Regions from separate parts of the Nonomuraea sp. H19 genome, predicted to be linked through region 2. Evidence: riboswitches for the same ligand, from Rfam matches in the RefSeq annotation. Region 2 holds a riboswitch; the other holds the start of a gene.
What was found. Region 2 has a riboswitch for cyclic di-AMP ahead of ACTMTI_RS33260 (C40 family peptidase). Riboswitches for the same ligand answer to the same signal wherever they lie in the genome.

Region 1 (3,202 bases), on a different contig from region 2:
TGCCGCTGCCCAGTACCACGCGCACGGTGTTGGCCCCGAGCGCCTTGATGTTGGCGAAAGAGCTGGTCTGGTTCGTGAACCAGACGTGGGGGTGGTTGACCCCGCGCATGATGAAATTCTGGCCGTTGGCCTCGACGATCTTCGTACCGCTGACGTGGAGCCCCACGGCCGCATGCGCGGGCGGAATGCCCGTGAGCATGACGGCGCACAACGCTACGGCCAAGGCGACGAGTGCCGCGCCGGCCGCGGCAAGCCACGGCATGGATCTCATCTCGGATCTCACCTCGCTGATTTCGCAACGGCGGCAACGCGCCAGCGCTCGAGGGCCCCGCTGGAGCGCATCCCAGAATGAACGCAGACCACCACATCCGTACAGCCACGGGCGCACCGCCCTAATAACCGCCCAGCCCAGCCTGTTGACTGTCAAGCGCATGCCGAGCTGGCCAAACGTGCCCGAATCACGTCAAGAACGATCTCCTCGGAGTCTCCCTGCGGCCCGCTTGACCGTGAAAGTTCCACGCCGGCGCAGCTGCTGAAAAGCGCGAGCAGAGCAAGCGCAGACCGTGTCAGCATCTCGATCATGCTGGAATACGAGATGGGTGACGAGACGCTGGCCGCCATCGCCGGCCGGCACGGGTTCGCCGCCGAAGAGGTGCGGCCCATTCCGGCAGGGGTGGCCAACCATGTCTTCCTGCTCGGGAACGACCTGGTCCTGCGCATCCCACGGACCGAGCAGTTCCTCCCGGACCTGGTGAAGGAGGCCGCGGTCATCCCCGCCGCCCGGAAGGCGGGCGTGCGCACTCCGGATGTCGTCGCCTTCGATGACACCTGCTCGGTGGTGGACGTGCCCTACATGGTGCTCGCCCGAGCGCCTGGGGCGGATCTCGTACGTCTCACGCTGCCCGCCGCCGTGACGAACCGCGTCTTCCAACAGGTGGGGCGGGAGCTGGCCATGCTGCACCGGCTGTCCCCGGCGACGGCGTCAGATCTCCCCATCCCCACGGACGACGGCACCGCTGATCCCTGGGCGCTGACCAGCCGCCTCCTGGCAGAAGGCTGGATCGACGCGGAGGCGGCCGGCTGGCTCACCGGCTGGTTCGACCGGCTCTCCGTGCATCTCCCCGCCGACCCGCCCCTGGTCCTGGTCCACGGCGACATCGCTCCGCAGAACCTGCTCGTCTCCCCGGAGACGGCCCAGCTCACCGGCATCGTGGATTGGGGCGATGCCCACTGGGCGGACTCTGCGATCGAGTTCGCCAAGATTCCTTTGACCGGCATCCCGGCCATGCTCGACGGCTACCGGCAAGAAGCCGGCGATGGAACCGCCGCGAACACACCCGCCTGGGAAGCACGTGTGCTCTGGTTTCACCTCATGTGGGCCCTCGGTCGCCTGCCCGACCCCGTTCCCCGCCCGGACGAACGCCACTGGACGGCCCCTCCGGCCAGCCGCCTCCTGGGTCTGCTTCGCTTCTTCACCTCAGCGCCACCAGCTCCATGGGGCGATCTCACTTAGTCCAGCGGTGTGGTTCTCATCAGACGCCTCAGCACCGGCTGCCACACGACTCCCGACAAGGACGTCACAACTCGCCGACCAGGGATTTGTCCACTTGTCAGTCTTTTAGTTAATACATTATCTTTTGCGACATACGTCCGGTTTGTGCCGGTCGTGTTTTGACCATCGCATGACATCACAGGCCCACCTGTGACCGCTGAGTCCGCCCGCGGGCGGAGCCGGGGACCCACTCGTACGTACTTGGGGTGAATTGGCACCGAGGTGCCATAGGGCAGCTTCCACGCCCGAACCCGTCAGCTAACCCGGTAAGCGGTATGGAAGCAAGGAGAACCCCCGACCGATGGCCGACCACCGTCTTACCTCTGCCCCGAAGATCATGGCCAGCCGCATGGCCACCCCCGGCATCATCCGCAAGGTCGCGGCAACCGCGGTGGCAACCGTGGTGGCCACCGCAGTGGCCACGACGATGGCCACCGCAGTGGCAGCCACGTCCGCCGCCGTAGCAGCCCCGTCCGTCGCCGGCCCCGCGCACGCCGACGAGCTCATCTACGGCCAGGACGTCTCCAACTACCAGCCGACGCACGACTGGGCCGCCAGCGGCGCCAAGTTCGGCATCGTCAAGGCGACCGAGGGCACCGATTTCACCGACCGCGCCTTCGCCCGCCACTGGGCCGAGATGGCCGGGCGGAACATCGTGCGCGGCGCCTACCACTACGCCCACCCGGCCAGCGACCCCGTCGCCGAGGCCGACTTCTTCCTGTCGGTGGTGAACCGGCAGCCGGCCAAGCCCGGCGACCTCCTGGCCCTGGACCTGGAGACCACCGACGGCAAGTCCGCGGCTCACGTCAACGCCTGGGCCAAGACGTGGCTGGAGCGGGTGAAGGCCAAGACCGGCGTCACCCCGCTGTTCTACTCCGGCTGGAACTTCGCCACCAAGTACGGCGACGGCCTCGGCCAGTATCCGTTGTGGGTCGCCCACTACAGCAAGGCCAGAGGCACGGTCACGCCGCCCCCGCCGTGGAAGAGCTGGACCATCCACCAGTACACCGACAATCCGGTGGACCAGAACGTCTCCTCCGTGAGCCTGGACCAGCTCCGCGCCCTGGGCCGTAAGTAACCGGCATCATCCCCGGCCGCGCGGCACGCCCCATACGTGCCGCGCTCCGGCGTCCGGCACCTGCTCGGTCACGCCAGCCCGAGCAGCACCGCGCGTTCGACGGGCGAGTACGCACCGTCGCGGCGGTCGAGCTCAAGAGGGCTGGCCGGCAGGAGCGGCGGCTGGGCGATGAAGGGGGGACGGTGCCGCGGTGGGGCTGTGCGCCGTGGATGAGGAACGGTCACCCTCCGGGACCCGTGGGCTGGATCGGCGCGCCGTCGCCGTTCTTGGGCAGGTCCCCGCGTTCCACCGGGCTGGGCGGAGGGGCCGGCGTGCCGCCGTCGCCGACAGCCGGGCGGGCTCCTTCCGCCGCCTCCTTCAGCACGCTCCGGTCCATCTGCCCGACGTCGCAGATGAGCCGCAGGTGGTAGCCCTTGCGTACGGCCACGTACTCCTGGAGGCCGTCCTTCACCGTGAACCAGTTGTCCCCGTCCCGCTCGCAGGTGCCGGAGCATTTGTACTGCCCGCGTTCGATCCGCATCTCCACCCGCTTGCCGTCAGGAGCGGTGTAGAAGGCGCCGAACCCGTCGTCG
Region 2 (3,202 bases):
GAGCATGCACGGCGTGAACGCCTTGCCGGCCGGAGCCCGCGGCCCTGCGTGGCCGGGCGGGCCCCGCCCGCAAGACCGGATCGACCCGCTGACCTGGCGGCGGGTGGGCTCCGTGGCCGAAGCGGAGTCGCCGCGCAGGGCTCATGGGCGGTGGGGGGCGAGCAGCGCCCCACGCGTTACGGACGATCGCGCGACACGTGCTCATTTCGCGATAGCAGGCATATGGTCAGCGAGAAAATCGGCATCGTACGGAGCGAAATCCAAGACACCGGCGAGGCGTATCGGCGTCGGGTCCGGCGCTGCCGGATGGGTCAATGAGACGACACATCGCCCGACCTTCATAACGCGAGTGCGTCACATATATCCGATCATGTCAATAGCGCCCGTCAAGAGTGGCGATTGTCGTGCTTGACGACCTTTCCAGGATGCGTTTACCGTCTGCGAGACGAGCGGCTTTTAGCCCGTCCGAGTTGCTGTTGGGGGGGAGGGCTCCCGATGGGTGTGCTCACCGAAGGGGTTGAGCTTAGCCATGCGGATTTGGCGTTGCTGGCGGAGCTGGCCAAGGGGGTCACGGTCGATCGGGTGGGCAGACGTTTGGACATCAGTGGACGCACCGTACGCCGACGGTTACGGGGCATATGTGACCGCATCGGCGTGGCCACGGCGATCGAAGCCGTGGCCTGGGCAGCCCGCCGACAGTTGATCTAGGGGCGTTCAGTCCGCGATGCGCACCGCGCCGGCGAAGGGCCGGCGCTCGATCGAGGCGACACGTACGACATCACCCGTCTGGGGGGCGTGCACCATCATGCCGCCGCCCAGATAGATGCCGACGTGGTGCAGGTCGTTGTAGAAGAACACCAGGTCGCCTGGGCGCAGCTCGGATTTCGAGATGTGCCGGCCCGCGGTCCACTGGTTCCCGGTGTAGTGCGGCAGCGAGATGCCCACCCGCTGGAAGGCCGCCATCACCAGGCCGGAGCAGTCGTAGGAGTTGGGGCCCTCGGCGCCCCAGACGTACGGCTTGAGCTGCTGCGTGAGCGCCCACCTCGCGGCCTGGGCCGCTTTGCCGTTGCCCGGGATCGGCAGGTTGACCCGGACGGCGCGGGTGCCGGGGCGGCCGGCCTCGCCCAGAGCCCGCCTGAACAGGTCGCTCTCCACGTTCTTCACCAGCTTGGTGATCTTGTCGCGCTTCGATTCGAGGTCTGAGACGATCTTCTGGAGCTCGTCCATGCGCGTCTTGGCGTCGGCTCGGGCGCGGTCGGCGGCGTCCATGGCCTTGGCCAGTTGGTTGACCTCCTCGCCCTGCTCCTGCTCCATCGCGTAGGTCGTCGCCACGATGTCGAGGAACTTCTCCGGGTCCTGGGACGAGGTGAACGCCATCGCCCTGTTCAGGCCGCCCGTTATGTAGGCGTTCTGGGCGAGCAGGACGGCCTTGGCGCGCTTGGCTGCGAAGTCGGCCTCGCTGCCCGTCAGCGTCTTCTGCGCGGCGTCGGCGGCCTTCTTGGCGACTTTGTACTTCTCCCGCTGGCCGTTGTACTGCTCGCTCAGTGTCTCGATCTCCACGTGCAGCTTCTCGACCTGGTCGGAGAGCTCCTTGAGCGAGGGCTTCGGATCAGCGGAGGCCGGACCGGTGGGGACGGCGAATAGGAGTGCGGCGACTATGACGCCTGCCACACCGAGAAGGCGCCGGCGCCGAGCCCGTTCCGGAGGGCGGGCGTTCTTGCCCGCCGACTTCCCCTCACGGCTGAGCGTGCGCTTCACCAACCAGCTCCTCTCATCGACGCCGACCGGGTTAGCTGACGGGTTCGGGCCGGAGCAGCCCTACCGAGAGACTCGGATTCACCCCAGTGGTGGCGTGCGGAGGTCGCCACCGGCGGGTCCCCGGCTTCCCTCGCGGGAATTGGGCGTGTCACCCCGCGACACGCGGGGAAACGTCGTCGCTGGACACTAATGCACTCCGGGTTCGTGCTCAACCAGAACTGCTGGATCTGTAGAGGTTTCACAACCGAAGGGTCACAAGGTGATCTCGTGGACGCTCGTGCAGAACAGACCTTATGTCCTCTTCATCCCTGGTTTTGTGGGAGGTCGCGCCTGTAGTCGTCTGGCCGCGACATGTCACAGTCTTGGGCCAGACGTGGGATTTAGGGCTGAGCCGTAATGACATCTGTACTCTGGAGAGCCATGGAGCAGGTGGCCGAACAACCGACGACGCCCGAGACCGCGGCGGTGGTCCGCCGTGCCCGCACGCCCGACGTGCGGACGATCAGGCGCCTGGTCGACACCTACGCGGGCGCGGGACCGCGGCTCCTGGAGAAGACCACGGTGACGCTGTACGAGGACGTACAGGAGTTCTGGGTGGCCGAGCTGGACGGGCAGGTCGTCGGCTGCGGCGCGCTGCACGTGCTGTGGGAGGATCTCGCCGAGGTCCGCACGGTCGCCGTCGATCCGCAGTGCCGGGGCATGGGCATCGGCCATCGGATCGTCTCCGCGCTCATACGGCAGGCGACGGATCTGGGGCTGCGGCGTGTATTCTGTCTGACTTTTGAGGTCGACTTCTTCGCGCGGCACGGCTTCCGCCCGATCCAGGGCACGCCGGTCTCGCCAGAGGTCTACGCCGAGCTGCTGGCCTCGTACGACGAGGGTGTGGCGGAGTTCCTCGACCTGGAACACGTGAAGCCGAACACCCTGGGCAACACCCGCATGCTGCTCCATCTGACATCGGGTGACGCGGACCTTGACTAGATGGAAAGGTGATTGTTGATACCTATGTCGATACGTTGGGCGGTACAGGCATGTGTCCTGACACGTGCCACATGCGCACGCGAAGCGAGGTGACACGGTGAGCACCGGACAGCCGCCGTATCCACAGGACGAATCCGGCGAGACTTCTGCGCCTGGCACCCCGGACTACGGGCAGCAGAACACGGGCCGCCGCCACGGCGAGCCCGACCCGGACGCAACTGTGGTCGGCTACCGGGCGGACGATGCCTACGGGCAGCAGCCCCAATACGGCCAGCAGGGCTATGCCCAGCAGCCGCAGTACGGACAGCAGCCCCAATATGGTCAGCAACAGCAGTACGGCCAGCAGGGCTACCCCCAGCAAGGACAGCAACCCCAGTCGCAGCCCGACTATGGTCAGCAGGGCTACGGCCAGCAATATGGTCAGGGCCAGCAGCAGGGCTACGGGCAGCAGCCCCAGTCCCAG

Region 1: it holds a riboswitch for cyclic di-AMP, as region 2 does, so the genes downstream of both, ACTMTI_RS40035 (glycoside hydrolase family 25 protein) here and ACTMTI_RS33260 (C40 family peptidase) in region 2, are expected to answer to the same signal.

The regions. Positions count from the first base shown of each region.
Region 1 is NZ_JBQHCV010000023.1:95,994-99,195, forward strand. Features, by position in the region: gene ACTMTI_RS40025 (cellulose binding domain-containing protein) at 1-262, opposite strand, end outside; gene ACTMTI_RS40030 (phosphotransferase family protein) at 581-1,513, shown strand; cyclic di-AMP (ydaO/yuaA leader) riboswitch at 1,698-1,840, shown strand; gene ACTMTI_RS40035 (glycoside hydrolase family 25 protein) at 1,854-2,630, shown strand; gene ACTMTI_RS40040 (hypothetical protein) at 2,851-3,202, opposite strand, start outside.
Region 2 is NZ_JBQHCV010000017.1:91,827-95,028, forward strand. Features, by position in the region: gene ACTMTI_RS33255 (LuxR C-terminal-related transcriptional regulator) at 496-708, shown strand; gene ACTMTI_RS33260 (C40 family peptidase) at 715-1,758, opposite strand; cyclic di-AMP (ydaO/yuaA leader) riboswitch at 1,764-1,914, opposite strand; gene ACTMTI_RS33265 (amino-acid N-acetyltransferase) at 2,179-2,739, shown strand; gene ACTMTI_RS33270 (hypothetical protein) at 2,762-3,202, opposite strand, start outside.